One region of the Oceanobacillus sp. CAU 1775 genome, then DNA from elsewhere that is predicted to be linked to it. Evidence: predicted binding sites of a transcription regulator. Region 1 holds the regulator's gene; each other region holds the start of a gene.
What was found. The regulator CtsR, encoded in region 1, represses protease genes until heat stress. The targets are predictions, from matches to a motif close to ATGGTCAATAAAGGTCAAACA.
Positions count from the first base shown of each region.

Region 2: the regulator CtsR is predicted to act here: its motif matches at 3,183-3,203, upstream of ACXYMZ_RS12135 (ATP-dependent Clp protease ATP-binding subunit).
Region 3: the regulator CtsR is predicted to act here: its motif matches at 2,975-2,995, upstream of clpP (ATP-dependent Clp endopeptidase proteolytic subunit ClpP).

Region 1 covers NZ_JBTLRO010000013.1:241-6,329, forward strand. Annotated here, with positions in the region: gene ACXYMZ_RS15820 (MgtC/SapB family protein) at 397-1,074, shown strand; gene ACXYMZ_RS15825 (CtsR family transcriptional regulator) at 1,386-1,850, shown strand; gene ACXYMZ_RS15830 (UvrB/UvrC motif-containing protein) at 1,876-2,415, shown strand; gene ACXYMZ_RS15835 (protein arginine kinase) at 2,412-3,473, shown strand; gene clpC (ATP-dependent protease ATP-binding subunit ClpC) at 3,488-5,920, shown strand; gene radA (DNA repair protein RadA) at 6,081-6,089, shown strand, end outside.
Region 2 covers NZ_JBTLRO010000006.1:165,916-172,004, reverse strand. Annotated here, with positions in the region: gene ACXYMZ_RS12140 (VOC family protein) at 453-815, opposite strand; gene ACXYMZ_RS12135 (ATP-dependent Clp protease ATP-binding subunit) at 962-3,106, opposite strand; gene ACXYMZ_RS12130 (hypothetical protein) at 3,528-3,893, opposite strand; gene mbcS (acyl-CoA synthetase MbcS) at 3,909-5,483, opposite strand; gene pdaA (delta-lactam-biosynthetic de-N-acetylase) at 5,638-6,089, opposite strand, start outside.
Region 3 covers NZ_JBTLRO010000003.1:289,255-295,343, forward strand. Annotated here, with positions in the region: gene whiA (DNA-binding protein WhiA) at 1-704, shown strand, start outside; gene ACXYMZ_RS07570 (HPr family phosphocarrier protein) at 1,065-1,319, shown strand; gene ACXYMZ_RS07575 (shikimate kinase) at 1,402-1,959, opposite strand; gene clpP (ATP-dependent Clp endopeptidase proteolytic subunit ClpP) at 2,323-2,916, opposite strand; tRNA gene ACXYMZ_RS07585 (tRNA-Arg) at 3,168-3,243, shown strand; gene ACXYMZ_RS07590 (ribonuclease HI family protein) at 3,328-3,729, opposite strand; gene ACXYMZ_RS07595 (ABC transporter ATP-binding protein) at 3,966-4,982, shown strand; gene ACXYMZ_RS07600 (ABC transporter ATP-binding protein) at 4,957-5,934, shown strand; gene ACXYMZ_RS07605 (ABC transporter substrate-binding protein) at 5,971-6,089, shown strand, end outside.

The sequences.
Region 1 (6,089 bases):
GTGTTTTCTATTTATATAATTACTTTTAACTTATTCAGTTAGAATTACCCTAGTGTTTTTGGATAATCGACCTAACTCATATAGATTTTATTGAAACTAAGAGGACTTTTATGCTTTTCTTTTACCCCTATCACGAATCATCATCAGCATTTTATGATGCTCTTTCTCCACCTATAATGTTTACACCAAGATATTCAATTTGAACCGATAAGCTCTTCCTTACCATGGAAGCACTCTACCTAATAAGCTACAATGAGATTTTAATAAAAACAAAGTTCATTTAATAAATATAAAGTTGGACAATCCACTAGATGATATAATGTTAATACATTTGGGAATATAATAATATACATTAGAAAGGGAGGTTGGGCTGTGGAGGTATTTTTAAATGAAATAATGGATGAAAATTTTACTACAATTTTAATAAGATTATTTGTTATATTGATACTATCTGGGATAATTGGCTTTGAGCGCGAGTGGAACCACCATTCAGCTGGCTTCCGTACGCATATCCTTGTCGGACTTGGTGCATGTTTAATGATGTTAATGTCCTTATATGGTTTTACAGATTTTATTGATGCACATGATAATGTCCGCTTTGATCCAGCAAGAATTCCTTCTTATGTAATTAGTGGGATTGGTTTTCTAGGTGCAGGTACAATTATCGTTTATGGTGGTACGATTCGGGGATTAACTACTGCAGCATCGATTTGGGCGGTTGCTGGAATTGGATTGGTAGTTGGTGTTGGAATGTATGGGCCAGCAGTTGTAACAACGATTTTAATCTTAGTAAGCCTTGTCCTATTAAATGGTTTTGAGAAGAAGTTTGTATCAAAGAAAAAGAGTATGCAGATTGAGATTGTTATTGAAAAAGAACTACGAATTACAGAAATCATTGAAATTCTAGAGAAGCATGAAATCACCATCGTAAATGTTGAGGTTGAAAAATTAGAGCGTGATTTACGTGCGGTGTATATAAAAATGAATACGATTGAAAACATTAAGCTGCTTGGATTATTTGAAGCTATTTCTAAGTTAGAGTATGTTAATCATGCAACGAGATTTGTAAAGTAATGATATTGATAACCTGTAGGTGAGGATCGACTCACTTGCAGGTTTTTTCAATTTTTAATTGTTTAAGCATGTAGGGTTTGGTTTATTGAAAAAACGTCTATGCTATAATAGCTTGTTTTACTTTTCAAGTAGAGAAATTTGACGTATAATAATAACATAGTCAAAGATAGTCAAAGTCAAAAAAGACTGGCTCTTAAGTATTTCTGTTCGTAAGTAATTAAAGAATATGCTTATAAGGGCATAAACTGGAATTCATCCTATGTGGATGATTCGATATTACCAGTGAAATGTCATAAAAGGGAGTTGGGAAAATGAGTAATATATCTGATGTTATTGAACAGTATCTAAAGAAGGTATTTCAAGCGAAAGGTAAAAATACAATTGAAATTAAACGTAGTGAAATAGCGGATCAATTTCAATGTGTTCCTTCACAAATAAATTATGTCATAAACACGAGATTTACTAGTGAAAAAGGGTATATAGTAGAAAGTAAGCGTGGAGGTGGCGGGTACATTCGAATTATCCGTATCCAACATCAAGACAAGGCTGAAATGATCGATGAAATTATTAAGATGGTAAATCCGAGTCTTTCGCAGCAAGCAGCGCTTCATGTACTTGAACGACTGCGAGAAGATGAAATTATAACAGCCCGTGAAGAGAAAATAATGTTTAGTGCCTTGGAACGAAATACGTTAGCTTTTCAATTACCAGTACGTGATGAAGTACGTGCTCGCATACTTTCTGCGATGCTGAATACTTTAAAATATCTACATTAAGTCGGATAAAAAGGGGGGATACCAAGTGCAATGTCAGGAATGTCAACAACGACCAGCAACAATTCGTTTTCAACAAATAGTGAATGGTGAAAAACAAGAAGTTCATGTATGTGAGGTATGTGCACAAGAAATGGGCAACATCAAAGCAATGCATGATAATTATTCTTTACAAGACTTATTGACTGGTCTATTCAATATTGATACATCGCAACTTGGTTCCAAGTCGATTCAAGAGAAACAGATGAGAAAAGAAGCACAATGCCCCAAATGTGAGATGACATTTGAAGAATTTAGACAGGTTGGGAAGTTTGGTTGTGCTTCATGTTATGACACATTCTCAGAACAAATTGTACCAATTTTAAAACGTGTACATTCGGGTAACACAGAGCATACGGGAAAAATACCTAAACGCTCTGGAGATAGTATTAAATTGAAGAAAAAAGTTGAAGCCTATCGTAAAGAAATGCAGCGGTTTGTAGAGCAAGAGGCTTTTGAAGAAGCGGCCGCCATTAGAGATAAGATAAAAGTATTGGAAGGTAAGGCAAAGGGGGCGAATGAAGAATGACGCTAGAGCACTTTATAGATGAAGCACTTAGCCCTTGGATGCGTGAGGAAGGTTCAGATAATGATATTGTTCTAAGTAGTCGCATTCGTTTAGCTCGTAACTTTGCAGATATGACTTATCCTATTCTTGGGAACGAAACAGAATTAACAAAAGTAAATGAATTTATGAAAGAAGCATATGCTGGTCAATCCTTCGATCAACATAAGGATTTTAAATATATTTCGATGGAAGATCTCTCACCAATTGAAAAGCGTATGCTTATTGAAAAACATTTAATAAGCCCAAACCTTGAAAACTTTCATGAATCAGCTGTATTGATATCGGAAAACGAGCAAGTATCGATTATGATAAATGAAGAGGATCATTTGCGTATTCAGCTTTATTTCCCTGGTTATCAATTAACAGAAGGATTGGAAAAAGCGTTTGAATTGGATGATTGGATAGAAGAAAAGGTGAATTATGCTTTTGATGAGAAGGCTGGTTATTTAACGAGTTGTCCAACAAATGTTGGTACAGGAATGCGGGCTTCTGTTATGTTGCATTTGCCTGCTTTAGTTTTTACAAAACAAGTCAACCGAATGATTCCAGTGATTAATCGCTTAGGCTTAGTAGTTCGCGGGATATATGGCGAAGGAAGTGAGTCACTAGGAAATATTTTTCAAGTGTCGAATCAAATCACGCTAGGAAAATCAGAAAATGATATTGTGCATGATTTAGAGAGTATTGTGAAGCAACTTCTTGAACAAGAACGGCTTGCTCGTAGGTATATTGTTAATAATCTAGGACTATCCTTAGAAGACCGTATTTATCGAGCTTATGGTGTTTTACAACATAGTAGAATTATTGACTCAACGGAAGCTGCTAAATGTATCTCTAGCGTGCGTTTAGGAATAGACTTAGGTATTATTGAAAATATATCTAAAAATATATTGAATGAATTAATGGTTTTAACACAACCTGGATTTTTACAGCATTATGCAAATAAGAAACTAACAGCAAGAGAGCGCGATATATTCCGTGCGACTCTAATAAGAGAAAGAATCCAATTGGAAAAATAGGAGGGGGAGATAATATGTTATTTGGACGTTTTACGGAAAGAGCACAAAAAGTACTCGCACTCTCTCAAGAAGAAGCAGTACGATTAGGACATAATAATATTGGAACAGAACATATTTTACTAGGCCTTGTACGTGAAGGTGACGGAATCGCTGCGAAAGCATTGCAGTTACTTGGAGCAGAGGTACCGAAAATTCAAGAAGAAGTAGAAAAGTTAATTGGAATTGGAAAACAACCAATGAAAACAATTCACTACACACCACGAGCGAAAAAAGTTGTTGAATTATCTCAAGATGAAGCGAGAAAATTAGGTCACTCTTATGTAGGAACAGAACATATTCTACTAGGTTTAATTCGCGAGGGTGAAGGTGTAGCAGCTCGTGTGCTTAATAACCTTGGTGTAAGCTTAAATAAAGCACGTCAGCAAGTTTTAAAGCTTCTTGGGAGCAATGAGTCACAAGGCGGAAGGCGCACACGTGGCGGCGCACAACAGTCAAATGTGAATACACCAACTTTAGATTCATTAGCGAGAGATTTAACGGTAAGTGCTAAAGAGGGAAAAATTGACCCAGTTATCGGGCGTTCAAAAGAAATTGAACGTGTGATTCAAGTACTTAGTCGCCGTACAAAGAACAACCCAGTACTTATTGGGGAACCAGGTGTTGGGAAAACGGCTGTAGCAGAAGGTTTAGCACAGCAGATTGTAGATAACGAAATTCCGGAAATTTTACGCGATAAACGAGTGATGACCCTTGATATGGGTACGGTTGTAGCTGGAACGAAATATCGCGGAGAATTCGAGGATCGCTTGAAAAAAGTAATGGAAGAGATTCGCCAAGCAGGCAATATTATTCTATTTATTGATGAATTGCATACATTAATTGGTGCAGGTGGAGCAGAAGGTGCAATTGACGCTTCGAATATTTTAAAACCTTCCTTAGCAAGAGGAGAACTTCAGTGTATTGGTGCTACTACAATTGATGAGTATCGTAAATATATCGAAAAAGATGCAGCGCTTGAGCGTCGTTTTCAGCCGATCCAAGTAGACGAACCATCTGTTGAAGAAACGATTCAAATTTTAGGTGGACTTCGAGATCGTTATGAAGCACACCACCGTGTAACAATTACAGATGAAGCAATTGAAGCAGCTGCAACTTTATCTGATCGCTATATTACAGATCGCTTTTTACCAGATAAAGCAATTGATTTAATTGATGAGGCGGGTTCGAAAGTTCGTCTTCATTCTTATACCATTCCACCGAATCTAAAAGAATTGGAACAGAAGCTTGAAGAAGTAAGAAAAGAAAAAGATGCAGCTGTCCAAAGTCAGGAATTTGAAACAGCAGCTTCCTTACGCGACACGGAGCAAAAATATCGTGAAGAGTTAGAGAAAACGAAAGATGAATGGAAAGAAAAACAAGGTCAAATGGATTCAGAGGTAACTGTTGAAGACATTGCGAGTGTTGTTTCGATTTGGACTGGTGTACCAGTAGCTAAATTGACGAAAGATGAAAGTCAACGACTCTTGAATATGGAAGAAATCCTTCATAATCGCTTAATCGGTCAGGAAGAAGCAGTGAATGCTGTTTCTAGAGCTATTCGCCGTGCACGTTCAGGACTAAAAGATCCGAAGCGTCCAATTGGTTCATTTATTTTCCTAGGACCTACAGGTGTTGGTAAAACAGAATTAGCGCGTGCCTTAGCAGAAGTAATGTTTGCCGATGAGGATGCGATGATTCGTGTAGATATGTCTGAGTTTATGGAAAGACATTCAACAGCAAGATTAGTTGGTTCTCCTCCAGGGTATGTTGGCTATGAGGAAGGCGGACAGCTGACGGAAAAAGTACGTCGTAAACCGTATTCTGTTATTCTGCTTGATGAAGTTGAAAAAGCGCATCCAGAAGTCTTCAATATCTTATTACAAGTTTTAGAAGATGGTCGTTTAACAGACTCAAAAGGTAGACTAGTTGATTTCCGTAACACAGTAATCATTATGACTTCAAACGTTGGTGCAAGTGAGTTAAAGCGTAATAAATTCGTTGGATTTAATATCGCTGATGGTGATCAACAGCATAAAGATATGAAATCGAAAGTTATGGATGAATTGAAGAAAGTATTCCGTCCAGAGTTCCTTAACCGTATTGACGAAACAATTGTCTTCCACTCACTTGAGAAGAAGCATATGAAAGATATTGTTGTTCTTATGTTAGAAGAGTTGAAGAAACGACTTGCCGATCAGGAAATTGACTTGTCTCTTACAGATAAATCGATTGAAAAGATTGCTAACGAAGGCTTTGACCCTGAGTATGGAGCAAGACCATTGCGTCGTTCAATCCAACAAAATATTGAAAACCTGCTTTCAGAGGAATTACTCAAAGGTACAATTAAAAAAGGTCAAAAAGTTAAAGTTGGCTTAAATAATAAAGGTGAGTTTATTATTTTAAAATAAAAAATGTAGTTAGAAAGCTAGAAGAATGATTTCTTCTAGCTTTTCTTACAAAGAAATTGTATGTGGCATAAATATGTCAAAAAAACTCGAAATTTGATAGATGAATGTAACAATATTCCTTTAATTTTCATTTATAATAAGAAGTAAGGAGTGATGCGGATTGGCAAAA
Region 2 (6,089 bases), on a different contig from region 1:
TGTAGTTACTTATTTCCGATGATGGTTGAAGATTCTTGACGGATAGGATGTGTTAATTGGTATTCAGATTTTTTTGTAATTGATTGAATGGGTTTGTCGGTCACTAATATAGCTATGTCAGTTTAGCAACCAATAAAATGCGTTTATCGGTTACTAATATAACTACATTGATTTTAGCGACCAATAAAATTGGTTTATTGGTTACTAATTTGACTGCATTGATTTTAGCGACCGATAAGATCAGTTTATCGGTCGCTATTTTGGCTATTTTGACTTAGCGACCGATTGAATGCTTTTGTTAGCCACCATTCTCCTTATTGAAGGCTACTCCTATATGTACCTAAGACTCAATTACTCTCAATTCTTAACCGTTGAAGGTACATTAATAAATTTACACAGCTTATAAAATAAAAAAACCAGAGAATTATCTCTGGTCTTGGCTAAGATTGCTTTTAAATTGACTGGATCATTTCTACTCTATTCCCAAATGGATCTCTAAATTCAAATCTGTCATAGCTTGGGATGGCAATGGATGTTAATATTTCGGTATTATTTTTTCGGAGCGTTTCTTTCCAATAGGATATATCGTTTACTTGGTATGCTACATGGGCTTTTGTGTTTGCTCTCTCTGCGCTGTCTTCTGTTCCGACATGTAATTCTAACTCGCCTACCTTAAGCCAGAAGCCACCTCGTCCATTTAGGGTTTCTGGTTTTTCGATTTTCTTTAAACCTAATACCCCGCAATAAAAATCTCTTGCTGCGTCTTCCATACCTTTAGGAATTGTGATTTGTGCATGATGGATACCAACAATCATTTTCTCTCCCCTCTAAATTCATCCTCTGTTCTATCGTAATATACTTAAAGCAATAATTATAATACATCTTTCAGATACGAAGTGATAAATAATACTTATCTAACACAAAAACTCCCACTAACTTAATGTCAGTGGGAGTTTCATGATTATACTTGTTCTACTACGATTTCATCTTCTACAACATCAATATGCACATTTTCTACAGCATCTGCTTCAAGAATTAAATCTGTTAGTTGGTCTTCGATTTTATCTTGGATGACACGACGTAATGGTCTTGCACCAAATCTTGGGTCATAGCCTAGTTTAACTAACTTTTCTTTGGCAGCATCTGTGATTGTGATAGTGATATTATTTTCTTCAATTGCATCTTGAAGCTCTGTGAGCATAAGGTCAACGATATGAAGTAAATTATCTTCTGATAGCTCGTTGAACTCAACAATCGCATCAAATCTATTTAGAAATTCTGGTTTGAAGTAATTGCTTAAGCTCTCTAAAGTAATTACAGAATCGTGTTTCGTGCTGTTAAATCCAACATTTACTTGTTTAGATCCTGTTCCAGCATTACTTGTCATGATGATTACAGATTCTTTAAAGCTAACTGTACGCCCTTGTGAATCTGTTAGTTGACCATCTTCCATAATTTGAAGGAACATATTTTGAACATCCGGATGTGCTTTTTCAATTTCATCCAACAGAATGATGGAGTACGGGTTATGACGTACTTTTTCCGTTAGTTGACCTGCTTCCTCATGACCAACATATCCTGGAGGTGAACCGATAATCTTAGAGACCGAGTGCTTCTCCATATATTCACTCATATCTAAGCGAATGAGTGCATCTCGTTTACCAAATAGTTCTTCAGCTAATACTTTTGTTAATTCTGTTTTACCAACACCTGTTGGTCCAACAAATAGGAAGGAACCAATTGGACGATATTTAGATTTTAATCCTGCACGGCTACGACGAATTGCTTTTGCAACCTTCGCAACAGCTTCGTTTTGACCGATTACTTTTTTACGTAAGTTCTCGTCAAGATGCTTCATTTGCTGTTGTTCTTCTGCCTGCATCTTAGTTACAGGGATTCCTGTTTTTTCTTCTACAATTAATTGTACATCTGAAATAGTTACATCATGAACTTTTTCGTCATCTGATGCTTTTTCTAATTGCTTTTGTAACTGGATTTCTTGGTATCTTAAATTCGCTGCAAGTTCGTAATCTTCACGGTCTGCTGCTTCTTGTTTTTCAGCTACGATTTCATCCAAACGTTCTTTTAATGACGCTGAATCTTGCTGAGAGTTGTTTAAGTTTAATCGTGATCCAACCTCGTCCATTAAATCAATTGCCTTGTCTGGTAGGAAACGGTCTTGGATGTAACGATTCGATAAGCTAACAAATGAATCAATCACTTCATCAGAATAATTCACTTCATGGAATTTCTCATAGCGATCTTTGATTCCATGTAAAATTTGTACTGCTTCTTCTAATGTAGGTTCTTTAACAGTAATTGGTTGTAAACGACGTTCAAGGGCAGCGTCTTTTTCAATTTGACGATACTCTTTTAATGTTGTTGCACCAATAAGCTGCATTTCTCCTCGAGCAAGTGCTGGTTTTAGAATATTACCTGCATCCATTTGTGAGCCTTCAGCTGTACCTGCTCCAACAATTAGATGAATTTCATCGATGAAAAGAATAACGTCTTTTCTCTTTTGAAGTTCTGCAATCAGTTTTTTCATTCTTTCTTCAAATTGCCCACGGATTCCAGTGTTTGCAACTAGAGAAGCCACATCAAGTAAATATACTTCCTTCGATAAAAGTTTAGAAGGTACATTTCCTTCAATGATTTTCAGTGCTAGACCTTCAGCGATTGCTGTTTTACCAACACCTGGCTCACCAATTAGAACAGGGTTATTTTTGTTTCTTCTATTTAGTGTTTCAATCACACGTTTAATCTCATTATCACGACCGATGATCGGGTCAATTTCTCCTGCTCTTGCAGAATCTGTTAAATTCTTACCAAGTTGATCAATTAGACCTTTACCTTTTTTCGCTTTTTGCTTCGTTTTCGTTCCTGCTCGTTGTGAAGCATTCGCTTGGAAAAATTGATTGTCCTCAAATGGATTTTGAGCCTTATCGAAATTCATATTTGAAAAGAAATCATTTGCATTATTCATCATTTTGCCTTGCATTTCACTGAAGCAGGAATGACATAAATGAATTTCCATTCGTTGGCCGTTAACCTGCACTGCTGCATTTACATTTGCATCGTTTGTACCACATTGTTGACATTTCATTTAAAATTCCTCCTTATTATTTTCAATCATTTATATTAACTTTGACTTTGACTATCTTTGACTATGATTTTATTATACTCTGACCTTCTTTGACTTTCAAGTATTTTGTTTAAGAATTTTTGATTGTTTTAATATGTCTCTGCTAAAGTTCCATGTTGGCACGAGCAGATACCCGCTTTGGAAATATACTACGTGCATCCTTAGGCGACTGGTGAGTCTCCGGATACTTCCTTAGCTCATTCTAGTTTTCTTACTTCTTAATCGATGAAGTATCAACAATAAGCTAATATATAGTCTTTATAAAAAACAAGATGAATTACAATCTACCCATCATAATAAATCTAAAACAATTTATGAATTCAAATGAATAGTAAAAAAGAAATACACCCACTATAAATGGAATGTATTTCTTTATATTTATTCAGCGTACTACTCGTAGTTTACTTTCTCTTTTCCAGCGGATATAAATGTCAACAAGCCAAATGACGAATACAATCCAAAAGATTTCATTTGTCAGTGATAGCCCAACGGTAGATTTTCCACCCAAAACCGTAAATAATACAACTAAAAATAAAATATATAATGTCGTTACTAGTTGCAGTTTTAAAGTTGTTTTATTACTTAAGCCTTTTAATTTACTTATGGCTACACCTAGAACGATGATACTTAGTAATATTAAAATAAATACTGAATCTGGGATTGCCAAGACATTAGAGATTGCTGGAAAATAATCGTATGCAAGTAGCACTGTAAAGCATGCAAAATATAGTAAGGTTAAAATTAGCAAAATGTCACCTTTTCATTATTTATTCTTTTCACGTTGGCGTAATTCAATTCTTCTTATTTTACCTGAAGTTGTTTTCGGTAATTCTTCAATAAATTCAATTTCTCTTGGGTATTTATATGGAGCTGTTAATTCTTTTACATGATCCTGTAAGTTTTTAATTAGGTTTGGATCATCTTTATCGACATTTTGTTTCAATACAATAAATGCTTTTACGATATTGCCACGAATCTCATCAGGAGTTCCTACAACTGCGCACTCTTGAACATAAGGATGTTTGATAAGTGCATCTTCTACTTCAAACGGTCCAATCGTATAACCTGAACTTATAATAATATCGTCACGACGTCCTTCAAACCAGAAATAGCCGTCTTCGTCTTTTCTTGCTTGGTCACCTGTAATATAGTAGTTTCCTCTACGGGAAAGTTTCGTCCGTTCCATATCTTTATAGTATTCTCTAAATAAAGCAGGACTATTTAGTGGAACAGCGATATCTCCGACTTCATTTACAGGTACAGGATTTCCATCTTCATCGATTATCTCTACAGCATTCCCTGGAGTTGGTTTACCCATCGAGCCAGGCTTCACTTCCATATCCTTGGTAACGCCTAAAAGCAATGTATTCTCTGTTTGCCCATAGCCGTCGCGAACGGTCACATTAAAATGTTTCTGAAATACATCAATTACTTCTACGTTTAACGGTTCACCAGCAGATACTGCGCTATTTAAATGCGTAAGTTTATAGTCTTCAAGATTATCTGTCTTCGCCATAATACGATATTCAGTTGGTGTACAGCAAAGCACATTAATTTCATTCTCTTCAAGAAGCTGCAAATATGTTCCTGGGTGAAACTTCCCTGCATAAATAAAACCTGTTGCACCAGATCCTAAGACAGATAGGAATGGACTCCAAATCCACTTTTGCCATCCAGGTCCAGCTGTTGCCCAAACATTGTCGCCTTCATTAATTCCTAGCCAATTTTCTGGGGCAGTTTTAAGATGTGCAAATCCCCAACCATGTGTATGAACAACACCCTTGGGATTACCTGTAGTACCTGATGTATAAGGTAAAAATGCAATATCATCGCGTGTCGTATCCACCATTTCTAAGTCTGGGGAAGCTTCTGCTTTTTCTTCATCAATAAATACCCAGCCTTCCTTTGGCTGACCAATAATAAATTTCTTCAGTGAATCATAATTTTTAAGTTTTTCCAGCTCAGCTGTATATTCATGGAAGCTAATAATTCCACTTACCTCTCCATGATTTATACGATATTCCAGATCATTCACCTTCAACATTTCTGAGCTTGGAATGATAATAATACCTGTTTTTAGTGCTGCCAAATATACTTCATACGTTTCAATGAGTCTTGGCATAATAATCAGTACTTTGTCGCCTCTTTCTAATCCACTATTTAAAAAGATATTTCCAATTTTATTCAAATTTCTGATAAGTGCTTGATAAGTGATTTCTTTTCTATTATTATTTTCGTCCAGCCAGATTAATGCCTTCTTATCTGTATCTGATGAATATTTTTCAACTTCCATAACAATATTATATTTCTTAGGTGCGATTAGTTCTTCTCTCTTCATCATGGTCACCACTTTCAAGTAAGTTTTTTACATTATAACAAAACATCAGAAAACTTGAAACTATCTATACTATTTTTTACTTATTATTTTTAATATTATAGTAACTTTAGGTATAAAAAGAGACTTACCACAATCAAGTAGTAAGTCTCATCTTTTAATATAATCCATTAGGCAATTGTTCTTTTAGAACGAGGTCATCTAAACTCTTGAAAGTATAACCTTGTTCACGCAATTCTTTAATGAGCACTGTCAGAGCCTCTGCATTATCCTTGGAGACGGTATGCAATAAAATAATCGCTCCTGGATGTACTTGATCCATTACTTCTTCATAAGCATACTGCCAGCCTTTTTGATTCTTTGTCTCCCAATCCTTAAATGCAATGGACCAAAACACATGAATATATCCTAAATCATTTGCCCATTCCAATGTGCGTTCATTAAATATCCCTCGTGGTGGTCGTACATATTTTAACTCTTTTTGATCAGTTACCTCTGCAACCTTTGCTTCAAGATCTTCTAATTCAGCTCGCATGGCATCCTTCGTTAAAATAGAGAAATCTGGATGGTGATAAGAATGATTTCCAATGATATGTCCTTCATCAACCA
Region 3 (6,089 bases), on a different contig from region 1:
ATAATATTTACATTGTGCGTATGAAAGATGATGCAATTTCCTTCCTAAAAGAATTAAAAATAATGGAAGATCCTCATCAAACAATACAAGCAATTTCACCAGAAATAATTAATAATACCGATACAAAGAGAGCATACCTACGAGGTGCTTTTCTAGCTGGTGGTTCCATTAATAATCCAGAAACATCATCTTATCATCTTGAAATCTATAATTTTCACGAGGAGCATAATAACTCTTTGAGTGAATTATTAAATACATTTGGCTTAAGATCCCGAACTTTAGAAAGAAAGCATGGTTTTATCGTTTATATAAAAGAAGCTGAAAAAATCACAGAGTTTCTAAGTTTAATTGGTGCGCATAACGCTTTATTTAGATTTGAGGATGTTCGTATTGTTCGTGACATGCGGAATTCTGTAAATCGTCTCGTGAATTGTGAAACAGCCAATCTGAATAAAACAATTGGTGCAGCGTTTCGCCAGATTGAAAACATAAAGTTAATTGAACGTACGGTAGGACTCGAGCAGCTTCCTGAAAAGCTTCAAGAAATCGCACTTTTGCGAATGGAGCATGAGGATGTTTCTTTGAAAGAACTTGGTGAATTAGTAAGCAATGGCAAGATTTCTAAATCTGGTGTTAATCATCGATTGAAAAAAATTGATGAATATGCAGATAAAATTAGACAAGGGGAATTAATTACGAAATAGAAGATGATAAAAGTCCACTTTTTGTAACCTCGCATTTTTATACCCAGTCTACACGCAACTCGCTTTCCGTTTAAGTTTTGGGAAAGCGAATTGTTATTAGGCGTTAGTAATAGCAACTTACTAATATGAGAAAATGGCAAATGATAATATTTCAATTTGGAAAAAATATACAAAATTAAGTACAAAATGTAATAATTTTGTTTTATCGTTCTCATAATTTTTATTTCATGCTATAATACAAATAATTAGTAATTAAAATTTATGTAACGCAATAAGATAAACTGAAAAAGCAGTTTGGACTGCTTTTTTGAATACTGAATAATGTTAGCGTTTTCTATAACTCAGGGAGGATGAGTGGAGTTGGTTGAGAATACAGTAAAGATAGAGTTAGAAACAGGATTACAGGCACGTCCTGCTGCACAATTTGTGCAAGAAGCAAATCGATATTCTTCGCATTTATTTTTAGAAAAAGATGGTAAAAAAGTGAATGCCAAGAGTATTATGGGCTTAATGAGTTTAGCGATTGCTAATGGTGAAGAAATTAAAATCATAGCAGATGGGCCTGATGAAGAAATAGCAATGAACCATTTAGTCTCCTTCGTAACAAAAGGATAATTGAAGGTTATATGAAAACAAGCGCAATCCCGTTAAATGTTAGGGGATGCGCTTATTTTATTGTGCTTTTTAAAAGCATTTATTATTGATTAGGTTCATAAATATCCCATGCCGTTTTTAGTGAGTCTACCACAAAGTCTGAAACCTCTTCAATGTCAATATTATCTGTTACTACTTTTGAGTGATGTTCTTCATATATTGGTTGTCTCTTATAATACAACTCTTTCATTTCTTCATCGTTTTTCCCTTTAAGAACTGGACGACTTTCGATTAAAATATTTGCTCTTTCTTTCCAAGAATCCCATGATAAATCAAGATAAAATACAATACTCTTGGAGAGACACAGTTCTCTAATTTCTTTCTGTAAAAAAGCTCCGCCACCCAAAGAAATTACTTTTAATCGTTGGTTACAAAATTCTGTAATCATTTCTTTTTCTTTTTCTCTAAAAGTAGCTTCTCCGTACTCTTGAAAAATTTGTGTCGTTGGCATTTGAAATTCTTTTTCAATTTCCTGATCAATATCAATGAAATCCCGGTAAAGTTTCCTTGCGATGGATTTCCCAATCGTCGTTTTACCTACCCCCATAAAGCCAATTAAAACTATATTTTTCTGTCTAAGTGCAACCTGATTAAAAACCATACAACAATCCTCTTCCTACTAATATATTTATATTTTTTAGATATTCTAAAGTTTATTATTGAGTTTTTCTAATTGAAGAATGAGAAGACTAAAATGAGCTTCAGAAATATACGGAGACTCCAGCGGGAGGAAGCTCACCAGCCGCCCGCCAAGCGTGCGTATATTTCCGAAGCGGGTTTATCCTCTCAACAATATTTAACTTTAACAGCGCTAATCTTTAGTTAAACAGTATAATTACAATAATATCTACTTCATAGTATAATCCATCTTTGTTTATATGTAAAAACGGTTCGGATTATCAATAGGAGATAATCCGAACCGTTAAGTGTTCTTAATGAAGCTATTCATTTAGATTCTGATAAATTACTTCGCTTCTTCGTTACGTTCTAAAATTTTGTCAATCAAACCGTACTCAACTGAACGTTGTGCAGTCATGAAGTTATCACGTTCTGTATCACGTTCAATTGTTTCCATAGGCTGTCCAGTCTTGTCAGCTAAAATTTCATTCATACGTCTTTTAATTTCAATAATACGTTTCGCATGAATTTCAATATCAGTTGCTTGACCTTGTGTGCCACCTAATGGCTGGTGAATCATAATTTCACTGTTTGGTAATGCAAAACGTTTACCTTTTTCACCAGCAGCTAGTAGGAAAGCTCCCATAGATGCTGCCATTCCAATACAAATTGTTGATACGTCAGATTTAATGAAGTTCATCGTATCGTAGATTGCCATACCAGCTGTAATCGATCCACCTGGTGAGTTGATGTAAAGAGAGATATCTTTTCCTGGATCTTCAGCTTCTAAGAATAGTAGCTGTGCAACAATTGAGTTTGCAACGTTATCATCGATCCCGCTTCCTAGTAAAATAATACGGTCCTTCAAAAGTCTTGAATAAATATCATATGCACGTTCCCCGCGGTTTGTTTGTTCAATAACTGTAGGTACTAAATTCATAAACAAATTCCTCCTAGTAAACAAATTTTCTTTGTAAATCTAATTTTATCATATATCATTGGTCAATGAAGGTCAAACAAAAACGTTCAATAAAAAAAGAACTATATCCAAGCTTTCCCATTTCTAATATTTATAAACCGAATTGCTTTTTTATCCATAGATTCAAGCTTGTAAGAGATTTGGATAAAGGTTATAATATGGATTGTGTAATTTTTCGTTGGATAATCGAATTTTAACGAAGTTTCATTTTTGCGCCCATAGCTCAGCTGGATAGAGCACTAGTTTCCGGTACTAGGTTTGTCGGGGGTTCGAATCCCTCTGGGCGTGTTATACTAATAGATGAGCAAGTGAAAAGTATTTCTTTTCACTTGTTTTTTTATGCGTTTTAACTATTAATTTTTATTCTACTTATCATTTCTGCGATATTTCTTTTCTTATAATTTCTCTTGCCAGTCGATCAGCAATGTAATTTTCTTTCTCAGGAATCCATTTAATAAAGAAATAAGGAAAATCTTTCTTTAACTCTCGAATCTCTGTTAAAAAGGAAGAAAAGATATGATTTTTTGTGTGGTCCTTCTCAATTGTGTCAACAACTACTTTAGAATCTGTACGAAAAGAAAGTATTTCTTCAGGAAAGTTTTTCTTGCAAATTTCTAATGCTTTTATAACTGCGAGAAACTCTGCTTCATGGTTGGAAAGGTTCTCTTGAAAGAAACTATACTCATGAATTTCTTTATTCTTTTTTATCGCAATCCCCATGCCACTAGGCCCAGGGTTACCTCGTGAAGCTCCATCTGTATAAACTTCAATCAATCAATAGCAACCTCCTTATGAACAATACTTATAGAATATTATAAGCTATTTGTTATTTTAAGTAAAAATCTAAAACAAATTTGAAGTAGCAAGAATGCTGTTATATAACCTTTGTTTTGTTGTTTTTTCTTTTATTAGGAAAATAAACAAGACATATAATATTAAATGACTTGCCATATTAATTAATATTCAGTATATTATAAACACAGAGTACTCCAACTTCGAGGGGGGATGGTATGTCAGAAGTAATTTTAGAACTTAAAGAATTAAGTACTCATTTTTTTACAGATAGTGGAGAAATCCCTGCGGTGGATAAAGTTAGCTTTAAAGTTCATAAAGGAGAAGTAGTCGGAATTGTAGGAGAGTCTGGGAGTGGAAAGAGTGTTACTTCACTTTCAGTCATGCAATTAGTTCCAAGCCCACCAGGTCGGATCGTCGGCGGGGAAGTGAATTTTAAAGGTCAAGATATAGCACATGCATCTGAAAAGAAAATGAAACAAATTCGCGGTAATGAAATTTCGATGATTTTCCAAGAGCCAATGACATCATTAAATCCATTATTTACAATTGGAAATCAGATGCGAGAAGCAATTCGTATTCACCAAAAGGTCAGTAAGAAGTTTGCAACTCAAAAAGCGATTGAAATGCTTAAAATGGTAGGTATTCCAAGAGCAGAAGCTATTGTAAATGAATATCCTCACCAATTATCGGGTGGAATGCGTCAGCGTGTAATGATAGCGATGGCTATGTCTAGTGATCCAGAACTTTTAATAGCGGATGAGCCAACGACAGCATTAGACGTGACGATTCAAGCGCAGATATTGGACTTAATGAAGAACTTAAATAAAGAAGAAGATACAAGTATTCTACTCATTACACATGATTTAGGTGTTGTTGCAGATATTTGCGATAGGGTAGTTGTAATGTACTCTGGACAAGTTGTAGAACAAGGCACAAAACGTGAAATTTTAAAAGATCCACAGCACCCATATACACAAGGACTAATTAAATCACTACCCAAAATTCATGGAAGAGATGAAAAATTATACTCAATTCCAGGAACGGTAGCACGTCCAAAGGTTGGGCAGGTAGGATGTAGATTTGCTCCACGCTGTGAGTTCGCTTTTGATAGATGTTTTAATGAAAATCCTGAATTATATAAACTAGAAAACGGTCGTGAAAGTCGCTGCTTTTTACATGCCGAAGAGGAAAGGGAGCGATTAGCCAATGCAACAGCCTCTACTAGAAGTTAAAGGATTAAAGAAGCACTTCCCTATTCACGGGGGTGTTTTAGGAAAAAAAGTTGGAGATGTGAAAGCGGTTGATGATGTTTCCTTCGAAGTAAGAGAAGGTGAAATTCTCGGTATTGTTGGAGAGTCTGGCTGTGGGAAATCAACAACTGGAAAAGCTATTTTAAGATTGATTGAACCAACAGAAGGTGAGATTTGGTTTGAAGGTGAAGAAATTACTAATATTTCTCCAGAAGAAATGCGTAAGTTAAGAAGGAATATGCAAATAATTTTTCAAGATCCATACGCATCTTTAAACCCACGTCATACAGTTGAGAAAATTATTGGAGAACCTTTACTTATTCATGGAATGAGTTCGCGCGCTGAAAGAAAAGCAAGAGTGCAAGAACTATTAGAAGTTGTCGGGCTTAGTGCTTATCATGCTACAAGGTACCCACACCAGTTTAGTGGTGGACAAAGACAACGTATTGGGATTGCTAGAGCGCTTGCGAATAATCCCAAGCTAATCATTTGTGATGAACCTGTATCCGCATTGGACGTTTCCGTGCAATCACAAATACTTAATTTGATGGAAGATTTAAGAGATGAATTTAATTTAACCTATGTATTTATAGCGCATGATTTAAGTGTCGTAAAGCATATTAGTGATCGTGTTGGCGTAATGTACTTAGGAAGAATGGTAGAACTTGCCGATAAGGATGATCTCTATGCATCTCCTAGACATCCATATACACAAGCATTATTATCTGCAGTTCCAGACCCTGATCCAGATGTTGTTCAGGATAGGATCATTTTACAGGGAGATGTTCCAAGTCCTGCAGATCCGCCAAGCGGTTGTGCTTTTCATACCCGCTGTCCAGTAGCAATGGACATATGTAGTAAGGTTCGACCAGAATTTCAGCCAGTTGATGATAATCATTTTGTTGCTTGTCATTTATATGGTGATAAGCAGTAAAATATATATTTTTCAAAAAAACAAGGGGGTAAGTAAATGAAATTTCGATTAACGTTTTTAGCTATCTTGATGCTAGCTTTTGTACTAGTTTTAGCAGCATGTAGCGGCGATGGTGGAGCAGATCCAGAAGACACGGATACAGACACTACCGAAGA